DNA from 4 places in the Streptomyces sp. RK62 genome. Region 1 is predicted to be linked to each of the others. Evidence: riboswitches for the same ligand, from Rfam matches in the RefSeq annotation. Region 1 holds a riboswitch; each other region holds the start of a gene.
The links. A riboswitch is a leader RNA that binds a small molecule or an ion and turns the genes downstream of it on or off. The one in region 1 is predicted to bind cobalamin.
Positions count from the first base shown of each region.

Region 2: another riboswitch for cobalamin. It lies ahead of KBY32_RS19575 ((2Fe-2S) ferredoxin domain-containing protein); the one in region 1 lies ahead of KBY32_RS30255 (cobalamin biosynthesis protein).
Region 3: another riboswitch for cobalamin. It lies ahead of KBY32_RS13530 (ABC transporter substrate-binding protein); the one in region 1 lies ahead of KBY32_RS30255 (cobalamin biosynthesis protein).
Region 4: another riboswitch for cobalamin. It lies ahead of KBY32_RS04195 (ribonucleoside-diphosphate reductase subunit alpha); the one in region 1 lies ahead of KBY32_RS30255 (cobalamin biosynthesis protein).

Region 1 covers NZ_JAGPYD010000018.1:61,366-64,601, forward strand. Annotated here, with positions in the region: gene KBY32_RS30250 (cobyric acid synthase) at 1-758, opposite strand, end outside; gene KBY32_RS30255 (cobalamin biosynthesis protein) at 755-1,717, opposite strand; cobalamin riboswitch at 1,818-1,970, opposite strand; gene KBY32_RS30260 (hypothetical protein) at 2,066-2,287, opposite strand; gene KBY32_RS30265 (inorganic phosphate transporter) at 2,328-3,236, opposite strand, start outside.
Region 2 covers NZ_JAGPYD010000009.1:306,982-310,217, forward strand. Annotated here, with positions in the region: gene KBY32_RS19570 (methylmalonyl-CoA mutase family protein) at 1-805, opposite strand, end outside; cobalamin riboswitch at 947-1,125, shown strand; gene KBY32_RS19575 ((2Fe-2S) ferredoxin domain-containing protein) at 1,184-1,582, shown strand; gene KBY32_RS19580 (gamma-glutamyltransferase family protein) at 1,750-3,236, shown strand, end outside.
Region 3 covers NZ_JAGPYD010000006.1:188,403-191,638, forward strand. Annotated here, with positions in the region: gene KBY32_RS13525 (PP2C family protein-serine/threonine phosphatase) at 1-1,306, shown strand, start outside; cobalamin riboswitch at 1,522-1,643, shown strand; gene KBY32_RS13530 (ABC transporter substrate-binding protein) at 1,692-2,717, shown strand; gene KBY32_RS13535 (iron ABC transporter permease) at 2,714-3,236, shown strand, end outside.
Region 4 covers NZ_JAGPYD010000002.1:97,109-100,344, reverse strand. Annotated here, with positions in the region: gene mctP (monocarboxylate uptake permease MctP) at 1-811, shown strand, start outside; gene KBY32_RS04200 (GNAT family N-acetyltransferase) at 885-1,391, shown strand; cobalamin riboswitch at 1,437-1,569, shown strand; gene KBY32_RS04195 (ribonucleoside-diphosphate reductase subunit alpha) at 1,692-3,236, shown strand, end outside.

The DNA.
Region 1 (3,236 bases):
GCCACCTCGGACTCGCGCACCGCCCCGCGCAGCGACACCCGCAGGCCGTCCTCCTCGTCGATGCCGAGGCCGTGCTGGAAGGGCAGCACGCCGTACGTCCGCCGGCCGGTGAGGCCGTGCAGCATGTCCAGGCCCGGTTCCAGCAGCGAGACGTCCCCGCGGAACTTGTTGACGAGGAACCCGGCGACCAGCTCCTGGTCCTCGGGCGCCAGCAGTGCCACGGTCCCGAAGAACGAGGCGAAGACACCGCCGCGGTCGATGTCGCCGACGACCAGCACGGGCAGGCCCGCGCCGCGCGCGATCCCCATGTTCACGATGTCGGTGCGGCGCAGGTTGATCTCGGCCGGGGAGCCCGCGCCCTCGCAGATCACCGCGTCGTACGCGCCCCGCAGTTCGGCGAGCGAGTCGAGCACGGTGCCGAGCAACTGTTCCTGCCTGCCGCCGTGGTAGCCGCGGGCGCTCATCTCGCCGACCGGCCGGCCGAGCAGCACGACCTGGCTGCTGCGGTCGCCGCCGGGCTTGAGCAGCACGGGGTTCATCAGCGCGGTCGGCTCCACCCGGCAGGCCTGGGCCTGCATGGCCTGCGCGCGCCCGATCTCCGCGCCCTCGCGGGTCACGAACGAGTTCAGCGACATGTTCTGCGCCTTGAAGGGCGCCACCTTCACGCCCTGCCGCACCAGCCACCGGCAGATCCCGGCGGTGACGACGCTCTTGCCGGCGTCGGAGGTGGTGCCGGCGACCAGGAGTCCACCGTTCACGAGGTCCGTCCTCTCGTCCCGCGCCGGCGCCCCAGCAGCAGCCGGGCGCCGGCGCACACGCCCAGCGCGAGCACGCCCACCCGCTGCGAGAGCCGGACGGCCCGCTCGATGTCCCCGACCTCGACGGCCCGTCCGGCGGCGCCGTTGAGCACGGGCCGGTGCTCCACTCGGCCGCCGTACGACAGCGTCCCGCCCAGCCGCACGCCGAGCGCCCCCGCGAACGAGGCCTCCACGGGGCCCGCGTTGGGGCTCGGATGACGGTGGGCGTCGGCCCGCCAGGCCCGTACGGCGCCCCGGGGGTCGCCCCCGGCGACGGCGGCCAGCGCGGCGGTCAGCCGGGCGCCCGGCCAGCCGGCGACGTCGTCGAGGCGCGCCGAGGCCCAGCCGTAGCGGCGGTACCTGGGGGAGCGGTGCCCGACCATGGCGTCGAGGGTGTTGACGGCCCGGAAGCCCGCGAGGCCCGGCACCCCGGCGACGGCTCCCCACACCAGGGCGCCGACCACGGCGTCCGAGGTGTTCTCGGCGACGGACTCCACGACGGCCCGCGCGATCCCGTCGGCGTCCAGCGCCTGCGGGTCCCGTCCGCACAAATGCGGCAGCCGCGCCCTGGCCGCCTCGACGTCCCCGGCCTCCAGGGCGCGCCCGATCGTCCGGGCCTCCCGGGCGAGTGACGTACCGCCGACGACGGCCCAGGTGACGGCGCCGGTCAGGGCGACGGAGGCGGCGGGGGAGGGGCGCACGGCGCGTGCGGCGAGCCCGGCGGCCGCCACGGCGCCACCGGCGCACACGGCGGTGTGCAGCAGACCCCAGGCGCGGTCGTCGCGCCACAACACCCGTTCCACGGCGCCCGCGGCACGTCCGAACGCGGCGACCGGATGCCCCCGGCGTGGATCGCCGAGCAGCAGGTCACCGAGGAGTCCGGCGGCGGCGCCGTACGCGAAGACGCGTTCGGCACGCACGGGGTTCAGCCGGTGGTGGCGTCGGACAGGGGTCCGGTACTGCGTGACGATCGGCAGGCGAGCATCGCGTGATGTCCTCACTCAGGGTGTCCACGCCCTGGTTCGACGAGACCGGCGGCGAGAGTTCCTGGCTCCCGGGGGTATCTACCCCGGTGACAGTGGCGGGACCGCGCCGGATTCGCACCGGCTTCCTCTTCTGCCGCCGTAGATGGCTCCGGAAGTCCACCACGGGTCGCGACGACCGTCAACTTGCCTGTGACCTGCGACGGGAGAGTGTGCGCAGGCCCACACACACCGAAGGTGCGCGACGGAGTTCCGTCACGCACCTCAGGAGTCGAAGGCCGTACGTCAGGCCACGATGAGATAGATGCCGTAGGCCACGGCCGCCGTGCAGGCGGCGAAGCACGCGTAGGCGCCGGTGACCGCGAGCGCGGCCGAGCCGCCCTGGGCGACCGCCCGTTCGCGGCGCGAGAGACCCGCGATGCCGAGGGTGAACAGGCCCACGAGGGCCACCGTGACCACGAGACTGACACCGAAGACGGAGCCGAGAGCCGCCCAGTCGATCTTCATACTGCTGCTTCCTTGGGTTGCCGGGAGGAGTGACCGGGAGTCAGACGCCGAGCTTGGTGGGCTTGGGTCCGGTGGCCGGAGCCGGGACGGTGACCGCGAGGTCCTCGGTCACCGTGCCCGTGGGAGGCGGGGTCACGGCGGCCATGGCGGTGGTCACCACACCGGCCGGCTCTTCGTCGGCGTTGACGTTGGTGTGGTCGACGACCTCGCGGCGGGAGATCTTCCAGATCGCGAAACTGGAGGCGACCAGGAAGACCGCGACGACGGCGGTGCCCCAGCTGCCGAGGCCGGTCACGTACTCGGCGAGCGCGGCGACCAGCGCGGCGGCCGGCAGCGTCAGGCCCCAGGCGACGAACATCCGGGTGGCCGTGGACCAGCGGACCACACCGCCCTTGCGGCCGAGGCCCGCGCCCATCACGGCGCCGGACACGGAGTGCGTGGTGGACAGCGAGAAGCCGAGGTGCGAGGAGGCCAGGATGACCGTCGCGGCGCTGGTCTGGGCGGCGAAGCCCTGCTGCGGCTGGAGGTCGGTCAGGCCCTTGCCCATGGTGCGGATGATGCGCCAGCCGCCGAGGTAGGTGCCGAGCGCGATGGCCAGACCGGCGGAGAGGATGACCCAGGTGGGCGGGTCCGAGTCGGGGGCGAGGGCGCCGCCCGCGACCAGGGCGAGGGTGATGATGCCCATGGTCTTCTGCGCGTCGTTGGTGCCGTGGGCGAGCGAGACGAGGCCCGCGGAGGCGATCTGGCCGGCGCGGTAGCCCTTCTTCGCGGCCTCGCCGTCGGCCTTCCGGCCGAGCCGGTAGGTGAGCCGCGTGGCCAGCAGGGCCGCGACGCCCGCGACGATCGGGGCGGCGATGGCCGGGAGCAGGACCTTGGTGACGAGCACGTCGCCGTGGACGGCGCCGACGCCGGCCGAGGCGATGGCGGCGCCGATCAGGCCGCCCATGAG
Region 2 (3,236 bases), on a different contig from region 1:
CGGTGGCCGCGTAACGGAACTCCAGCTGCCCGGCGGCCTCTTCGACCGTCAGCCCGGCCTCGGTCAGCTCCCGCAGATACGCCACACCGGTGGCCAGCGCGGCGCCGAGCTCCTGCGCGGCCGAGCCGCCGGCCTCGTGGTACGGCAGCGCGTCCACGGTCAGGGCCCTGAGCCCGGGGTACTCCTCGGCGCACCGCCTGGCCGGCGCGGCGGCCGGCGCGAACGGCAGGGGCGTACCCGTGCGGGCCTCGTGGCCGAGCGGGTCGAAGCCGAGGTTGCCGCGTGCCGCGTCCTTGGCGACGTCGCGCTCCTCGTACAGGGCGAGCAGCGCCAGTGCGGCGGCCTCCGACTCGGCGCCCGCGTCCAGGACGACCGGGGCGAGGTCGAGGTAGACGCCGTCGAGGGCGCTGCGGAGGGAGGACACCGGGATACCGGCCTCGCCGAGGACCAGCCAGAGCGAGGTGACGCCGTTCTCCAGGTCCGCCAGCACCACGCCGTCCGCGGCCGTGGTGTGCCGCTGCCGTACGTCCCAGCCGCCGGCGGTGTTGCCCTCGGGGCGACCACCCCGCACATAGGGGGCGAAGCCGGGCAGGCCGGGGTCGGGCGCGGCGTCACGCGCGGTGTACAGCGGGCGGGAGCGCATCCCGTCCTCGAGTGGGGTGGACAGGGCGTCCTCGGCAGCCGTCCCCGACACGTCCTTGCCCGCCTTGCGCAGCACACCTTCCACCAGGTGTCGCCACTGCTCATGGGTTGCGTCAGGGAACTCGGCGGCCAGCGAGAGCCCGTCGTCAGGCAGGACCGTCATGCTCGGATGCTAGGTCAGATGGTCAAAGGAGCAGCAGGGGGCATGGCTGTGACCTTGCCCTCTTCCAGATTGTGACCTGGGTCTCGGGGCCTCGGCGGTGCCCGCGCGGACCCGCTGAACGACTGGCTCCGGGCCCTGACTTGATAGCCTCGCGGGGCTGGTCGCGCCCCTTTCCGGGGCCAGGGAATCCGGTGCGAATCCGGAACTGACGCGCAGCGGTGAGGGGGACGGGCGGGGCAGGCACGCCACTGGGAGACCGGGAAGGCGCCCCGCCGGGACGAACCCGAGTCCGAAGACCTGCCGGCACCTCCGCGCCTCCGGGCGGGGAGGTCATCCGCAGGCCGGCTCCGCGTACGAGCCCCGACCCTTGAGGCGTGTATGTCCGTCCTTCCACCCCAGCCGTCGTCCGAGCCCCCGCGTACCCCGTCCACGCCCTGCCGGGTCGTGCTCTGCCGGGACTGCTGCTGCGGCAGTCCGAAGGTGACCGGTGTCGACCACGCGGGTCAGGCCGCCCGGCTGAAGGAGAGCGTCCCGGTGCGTGTCTCGGACTGCCTGGACGTCTGCGACCACGCCAACGTGGTCGTCGTCCAGCCCTCCGCCGCGGCGCGCGCGGCGGGCGCCCGGCCGGTCTGGCTCGGGCTCGTCAACGACCCCGACGCCACCGAGGACGTCATCGCCTGGGTGCGGGCCGGCGGGCCCGGAGTTGCTCCCTGCCCGGAGATCCTGGCCTTTCACACCATCCCGGCGCCCTCGTCGCGGGCGTCGGGGAAGGGCTGAACCGACCGCCCGTAGCCGCGCCCTGCGTGCCCGCCATGGGCGCCCGACCTCTCCACACCTTCACGCCACCCTCGCTCCACACCCCCCATGAACGGTTGAACATCGAACAGGCGGTCACGGAAGATCGGACGGACCCGTCCGGCCCCGACCGCGAGGTGACGCCCGCCATGTTCACCACCCGTCCCACCCTCCAGGGCACCTTCGGCATGGTGTCCTCCACGCACTGGCTCGCCTCGCAGTCCGCGATGGCGGTGCTGGAGCGCGGCGGCAACGCCTACGACGCCGCCGTGGCGGGCGCGTTCGTGCTCCACGTCGTCGAACCGCATCTCAACGGCCCCGCCGGCGAGGTGCCCATCCTCCTCGCCCCGGCGGGCGGCGAGGTGCGGGTGCTGTGCGGCCAGGGCGTCGCCCCCGCGGGCGCCACCGTCGCCCACTACCGCGGCCTCGGCCTGGACCTCGTCCCCGGCACCGGACCGCTGGCCGCCGCCGTGCCCGGCGCCTTCGACGCCTGGATGGTGCTGCTGCGCGACCACGGCACCCTGGCGCCCGCCGACGTCCTCGCGTACGCCGTCCACTACGCCGAACACGGGCACGCGCCCGTGGAGCGGGTCGGCGAGACCGTGGAGACCGTGCGCGAGCTGTTCGAGACGGAGTGGACCTCCTCCGCCGAGGTGTATCTGCCGGACGGCGAGCCGCCCCGCCCCGGCGCCCTCTTCCGCAACCCGGCCCTCGCCGCCACCTGGAAGCGCCTGCTGGACGAGATCTCCGGCGCAGGTGACCGCGTCGCGCAGATCGAGGCCGCGCGCGCGGTGTGGCGTACCGGGTTCATCGCCGAGGCGCTCGTCCGGCAGGCGCAGCGGCCCACCCTCGACACCAGCGGCGAGCGGCACACCGGCACCCTCACCGCCGCCGACCTCGCCGGCTGGTCCGCGACCTACGAGGCGCCCGCGACGTACGACTGGAACGGCTGGACCCTGTGCAAGGCGGGGCCCTGGAGCCAGGGCCCGGTGCTCCTCCAGCAGCTCGCCCTGCTCCCGGACGACCTGCCGCCGTACGGGTCCGCCGACTACGTCCACCTGCTCGTCGAGGGCTGCAAGCTGGCCATGGCCGACCGGGAGGCCTGGTACGGCGACGCCGCCGAGGTGCCGCTCGACGACCTGCTCTCCGACGCGTACAACGCCGAGCGGCGCCGGCTGGTGGGCGAGGCCGCCTCCTTCGAGCTGCGGCCCGGCAGCCCCGGCGGGCGCGTGCCCCGGCTGGGCGCCCACGCGCGCGGGGAGGCCGCCGCGCCCGGTTCCGTCGCGCCGGGCGCCGGGGAGCCGACGGTCGCCAAGTCGCCCGTGTCCCCGGTGCCGGCCGAGCCCGAGGTCGCCGCGGACGGGCTCACCCGGGGCGACACCTGCCACCTCGACATCGTCGACCGGTGGGGCAACATGATCGCGGCCACCCCGAGCGGCGGCTGGCTCCAGTCCAACCCCGTCGTGCCCGAACTAGGCTTCCCGCTCGGCACCCGACTGCAGATGACCTGGCTGGAGGAGGGCCTGCCGAACTCCCTGACCCCCGGCCGGCGCCCGCGCACCACGCTCACCCCCAGCATCGCGCTGCGCGACGGCGTGCCCGTCCTCGCCTTCGGCACCCCCGGCGGGGATCAGCA
Region 3 (3,236 bases), on a different contig from region 1:
GCGGCTGCAGCTGGACACCGAGCTGGACGAGATCGGTGCGCAGTTACAAGCCCTGGCCGACGCCAAGGACCGGCTGCAGGGTCTGCTGGGCGCGGTGCTGGCCATCAGCGGGGAACTGGATCTCTCGGCCGTGCTGCGGCGCATCGTCACCACCGCGATGGAACTGGTCGGCGCACGCTACGGCGCCCTGGGGGTGCTGCACGAGTCCGGCGAGTATCTCAAGGCCTTCATCACGGCGGGGCTGACTGAGACGGAACGCGCCGATCTGGGCGGGGTGGCGTTCCCCCACGGTCGGGGCGTGCTCGGGCATCTCATCCACAATCCCGAACCACTCCGCGTCGACGACATCCCTTCGCATCCCGCCTCCGCCGGCTTCCCGCCCGGTCATCCGCCCATGCGCACCCTGCTGGGAGTGGCGATCAGCGTCCGCGGCGAGATCTACGGCGATCTCTACCTGTCCGAACGTCTCGACGGCCGTCCTTTCGGCCCCGATGACGAGGACGTGGTGGTCGCCCTCGCCAGCGCCGCCGGTATCGCGATCGAGAACGCCCGCCTTTTCGGACAGGTCCGTGACAGCGCGGAGACCTTCCAGCGTCTGCTGCTGCCCACGTTGCCCGATCTGAGCCCCTTCACCGCCGCCACCGTCTACCGGCCGGCCGATGAACCCAACCGGCTCGGCGGGGACTGGTACGACGCCATCGTGCTGCCTGACGAGGCGGTCGGCATCATGATCGGTGACGTAGGCGGCCACGACCTGTACGCGGCGGCCGCCATGGCGCAGACCCACAGCATGCTCCGGGCGCTGCTGTACGACCGCCGTACTCCGCCCAGCGAGATCCTCGCCCAACTGGACCGCACTCTGCATGCCACTGCGGAGGTCCCGGTCACCACAGCCTGCCTGGCCCGCATCGAACCCGATCCGTCCGGGTGGGTACTGCGATGGAGCACGGCCGGGCACTTTCCTCCCCTGCTGATCAGCCCTGACCTGGAAACGGAGTACCTGCACGCCGAGCCCGGCCTGCCGCTCGGGGTGAGCACCGGTGAACACCGCCCCGACCACACTCGCTCCCTGCCCGCGGGCTCGATCCTCCTCTTCTTCACCGACGGCCTCATCGAACATCCAGCCCACTCCATCGATGTGGGCCTGACCGCGCTCGCCGACCTCGCCGCCACCCATGCCACCCGGCCGCTGCACGAACTCGTGCAGGTCCTGGCCGATCACCACCCGAGCGACGGCCAGGACGACATGGCCATCCTCGCCCTGCGCATTCCTGCCGGCACCCGCTCCCCACAGCTCCCGGCATAAGGCCACAAGGATACGAGGCCAGACCGCCTGACAGGCAGTCACCCGAGCGCGGTCACGAGTGATCAGCACGGCGCTCGCTCCTTGGGCGGACCCAGCAGGCAAGTGGGCCGTCCACGGAGCGTCGAGGAGGCGTGGTGCGTGCGGCCGGAACCCCTCGGCCTTTTGCCGATGACACGGGGAATCGTAGGATCACCTGGTCATCGCCGCGACGGGAGACAGGAAGCCGGTGCGAATCCGGCACGGTCCCGCCACTGTGACCGGGGAGCGCCCCTCCGACACGCCACTGCGCGCCGCGCGGGAAGGCGGAGGAAGCGTCGATCCGGGAGTCAGGACACTGGTCCGTCGCGGGCCCGATCCGAGGAGCGCGGACTCCAGGAGGCTTCACGTGTCCCAGCTGTTCAGCCCTGCCCGCACGCGCGGGTTCCTTCGTGCCACGGCAGCTGCCGTGGCTCTGTCGTCAGTGTTGCTGACCACGAACTGCGGTGCGGCCGACGAGAGCGGCGGGGACGCGAAGGCCACCGCGGCCGTGCCCGCGGGTTTCCCGGTCACCGTCGACAACTGCGGTGTGAGGACGACGTACGACAGGCCGCCGTCGCGGGTGGTCACCATCCATCAGCACCCGGCGGAACTCATGCTCGCCCTCGGCCTGAAGGATCGTATGGTCGGCACGGCCTTCCCCGACTCCGCGGTGCTGCCCGAGCTGAAGGAGGACTACGAGGCGGTTCCCGAACTGGCGCGGAAGGAACCGTCGTTCGAGAAGGTCCTGGATGCCGAACCCGACTTCGTCTACGGCGGCTACGGCAGCGCCTTCGCCGAGAAGGAGGGCCGCTCCCGCACGGCGTTCGCCGACGCGGGCATCGACACCTACCTCAACCGTGAGTACTGCGGCAAGAAGAAGGTGACGATGGAGGACACCTACGACGAGGTCCGCACCATCGGCAAGATCTTCGGTGTCACGGACCGGGCCGACAAGCTGGTCACCGACCTCAAGAGCCGCGTCGGCAAGGCCGCCGGCAAGGTCGAGGGCGAGCCCGACGTACCCGTCTTCGTCTACGACAGCGGCGACAAGGCCGCCTTCACCGCGGGCGGCAAGAGCCTCGGCACCGAGCTCATCCGGCTGGCCGGCGGCGAGAACGTCTTCGCCGACCTCGACGACGTCTTCGGCGACGTCTCCTGGGAGCAGGTCATCGAGCGCAGACCGGAGGTCATCGCCGTCTACGACTACGCGGGTGCCGGAAGCGTTGAGCAGAAGAAGAGGTTCCTGCTGTCCCAGCCCGCACTCGCCGACGTCCCCGCTGTCAGGAACAAGCGGTTCGTCGTGCTGCCGCTGACCGCCACGCTGGTGGGAATCCGCTCGGCGTACGCCGTCGACGATCTTGCCCGCGGACTGCACCCCGAGAGCTTCCGGTGACCCGGACCACCACCGTCACGTCCGTCGAGACGCGAGTCCGACGACGGAGGACCACCGAGCCAGGAGAGGGCCGAACCCGGCTGGCCGTCACACTGTTGGTGCTCACCGCCCTGCTCGTCGTCTCCGCCGTCACCGGACTTGCGATCGGCTCCGTCCAGGTGCCACCCGCCCAGGTGTGGGGCATCGTGACGCACGCACTGGGTGCCGACTGGCAGCAGCCGGACTGGTCGCGGGCCCGGGAGACCATCGTGGTGGACGTGCGAGCGCCGCGGGTGCTGCTCGGGGCGGTCACCGGCGCCGGCCTCGCGGTGGTCGGCACCGCCCTTCAGGCGCTGGTGCGCAACCCGCTCGCCGAGCCGTATCTGCTCGGCGTCTCCTCGGGGGCGTCCCTCGGCGCGGTCTCCGTCATCGTGTTCGGAGTCACCCTTTTCGGTCCGGTCTCCCTGCCGGTGGCAGCCTTCGTGGGGGCGTTGGGGGCGCTGCTGCTCGTGTACGCCACCGCCCGCACCGGCGGACGCA
Region 4 (3,236 bases), on a different contig from region 1:
GCACTCGATCACCGCGACGCTGTCCTCGCGCAGCCGTGAGGTGATCCGGCGCAACACCACGATCCTGCCGCTGTACTCCCTGATGCTGGGCCTGCTGGCGCTGCTCGGCTTCATGGCGATCGCGGCCGGCATCAAGGTGCAGAACGGCCAGCTGGCGATCCCACAGCTGTTCGAGAACATGTTCCCCGCCTGGTTCGCGGGCGTGGCCTTCGCGGCGATCGGCATCGGCGCGCTGGTGCCTGCGGCGATCATGTCCATCGCGGCGGCGAACCTGTTCACCCGCAACATCTACAAGGACTTCATCAAGCCCGACGCCACGCCCGCGCAGGAGACCAAGGTCTCCAAGATCGTGTCGCTGCTGGTGAAGGTGGGCGCGCTGGTCTTCGTCCTCACCATGGACAAGACGGTCGCCATCAACTTCCAGCTGCTGGGCGGCATCTGGATCCTGCAGACCTTCCCGGCCCTGGTGGGCGGTCTGTTCACCCGCTGGTTCCACCGCTGGGCCCTGCTGGCCGGCTGGGCGGTCGGCATGGTCTACGGCACGCTCGCCGCGTACGGGGTGGCGACCCCGGCGCAGAAGCACTTCGGCGGCTCCTCCAAGGAGATCCCGGGCATCGGTGAGATCGGCTACATCGGTCTGACGGCGTTCGTGCTCAACGTGCTGGTCACCGTCGTCCTGACCTTCGTCCTGCGGGCCGCGAAGGCCCCGGACGGCGTCGACGAGACGAAGCCGGAGGACTACACGGCGGACGCGGGCGACCCCGGCGTCCAGGTGGAGCTGCCGCCGGCCACGGCGGGCTCGTCCCACTGAACCACCGGTACACGGCGGGCCGTCGGAGAAATCCGGCGGCCCGCCGCCGTGTGCGTACGACAGACTCGGGTGCATGGACATCGTGATCCGGCAGGCGGAACCCGGGGAGTACGGCATCCTCGGGGAGATCACCGCACAGGCCTATCTCCGCGACGGCCTCCTCGACTTCGGCGAGGACGACTCCTATCTCCATGAGCTCAAGGACGTGGCGAAGCGCGCGGCGGCCGCCGAGGTGCTCGTGGCCGTCGAGCACGACCGCGTCCTCGGTGGCGTGACGTTCGTCTCGGGCAGCGGCCCGATGGCGGATCTGGCCGGGCCCGGCGAGGCGGAGATCCGGATGCTCGCCGTCGACCGGGCGGCCCGGGGACGCGGCGCCGGCGAGGCGCTCGTACGCGCCTGCCTGGACCGCGCCCGCGCCACGGAGGGCTGTGTGCGCGTGGTCCTCTCCTCCCAGCCCACCATGTACAGCGCCCACCGCATCTACGGGCGTCTGGGCTTCGTCCGCACCCCGGAACGGGACTGGAACCCCGTGCCGGAGCTCCTCGACCTCACGCTCGTCACCTATGAGTTGACGCTCTGACACCACCACGCCACAACATCTAGGGGTGGCGCGACGGGCGAGCACAAGATGTATGCTCATGCTCGCTGTCGCCGCAGGGGAATCCGGTGCGAATCCGGAACTGTCCCGCAACGGTGTACTTGTGCATGTTCCGTGCACATGGTCAGTCCGAGGACCTGCCGACAGTGCGTCCCGGCCACCCGGCCGGTGCGCCAGACGTCCGGGCCTCGTGGAATGGGCCGGTGGACGCGACGCCCCGTGCGCTCGTGAGCTGCCCCCTGCCCTCCGCAAGGCCCTGTGCCGAGCGAGGGAGAGCCTCACGTGACCATCGCGCCAGCCGAACCGGCCTCAGCGGCGGCCGAACCGGAGAACGACGGTCCCGGTGCCGCGCTGTTGCGGACCCTGACCGAGCTGACCGCCGACCTCCCCGACGCCGACCCCGGCCGGGTCGCCGCCGCCGCGCTGCGCGGCCGGTCCGCGCGGGCCGACGAGGCGGAGCTGCGCGAGCTCGCCACCGAGGCGGCGGCCGGTCTCATCTCCGAGGACCCGGCGTACAGCCGGCTGGCCGCGCGGCTGCTCACCCTCTCCATCGCCGCCGAGGCCGCCTCGCAGGGCGTCACGACCTTCACCGGGTCGGTCGCGACCGGGCACCGCGAGGGCCTGATCGCCGACCGGACCGCCGCTTTCGCGCGGACGCACGCGGACCGGCTCGACGCGCTCGTCGACCCCGCGGCCGACGACCGGTTCGGCTACTTCGGCCTGCGCACCCTCTACAGCCGCTATCTGCTGCGGCATCCGCACACCCGCAAGGTGATCGAGACGCCCCAGCACTTCCTGCTGCGGGTCGCCTCCGGTCTCGCCGCGGACGACACCTCCTCGGCGGTGGACGAGGTCGCCGCGCTGTACCGGCTGATGAGCCGCCTGGAGTACCTGCCGTCCTCCCCCACGCTCTTCAACTCCGGCACCCGGCACCCCCAGATGTCGTCCTGCTACCTCTTGGACTCCCCCAAGGACGAGCTGGACTCGATCTACGACCGCTACCACCAGGTCGCCCGGCTCTCCAAGCACGCCGGCGGCATCGGCCTGTCGTACTCCCGCATCCGCTCGCGGGGTTCGCTGATCCGGGGCACCAACGGGCACTCCAACGGCATCGTCCCGTTCCTGAAGACGCTGGACGCCTCCGTGGCGGCCGTGAACCAGGGCGGGCGGCGCAAGGGCGCGGCGGCGGTGTACCTGGAGACCTGGCACTCCGACATCGAGGAGTTCCTGGAGCTGCGGGACAACACCGGTGAGGACGCCCGCCGTACGCACAATCTGAACCTCGCGCACTGGGTGCCGGACGAGTTCATGCGCCGGGTGGAGGCCGACCGGCCGTGGAGCCTGTTCTCCCCCGCCGACGTGCCCGAGCTGGTCGACCTGTGGGGCGAGGAGTTCGACGCGGCCTACCGTGCGGCCGAGGCGAAGGGCCTCGCGCGCAAGACCCTCCCGGCCCGCGAGCTGTACGGCCGGATGATGCGCACCCTCGCGCAGACCGGCAACGGCTGGATGACCTTCAAGGACGCCGCCAACCGGACCGCCAACCAGACCGCCCTGCCCGGGCACGTGGTGCACTCCTCCAACCTGTGCACCGAGATCCTGGAGGTCACGGACGACGGGGAGACGGCGGTCTGCAACCTCGGCTCGGTCAACCTCGGCGCCTTCGTGCGCGACGGGGACATCGACTGGGAGCGCCTGGACGCCACGGTCCGCACGGCCGTCACGTTCCTCGACCGGGTCGTGGACATCAACTTCTACCCGACCGAGCAGGCCGGCCGCTCCAACGCCCGGTGGCGCCCGGTGGGCCTGGGTGCGATGGGTCTGCAGGAC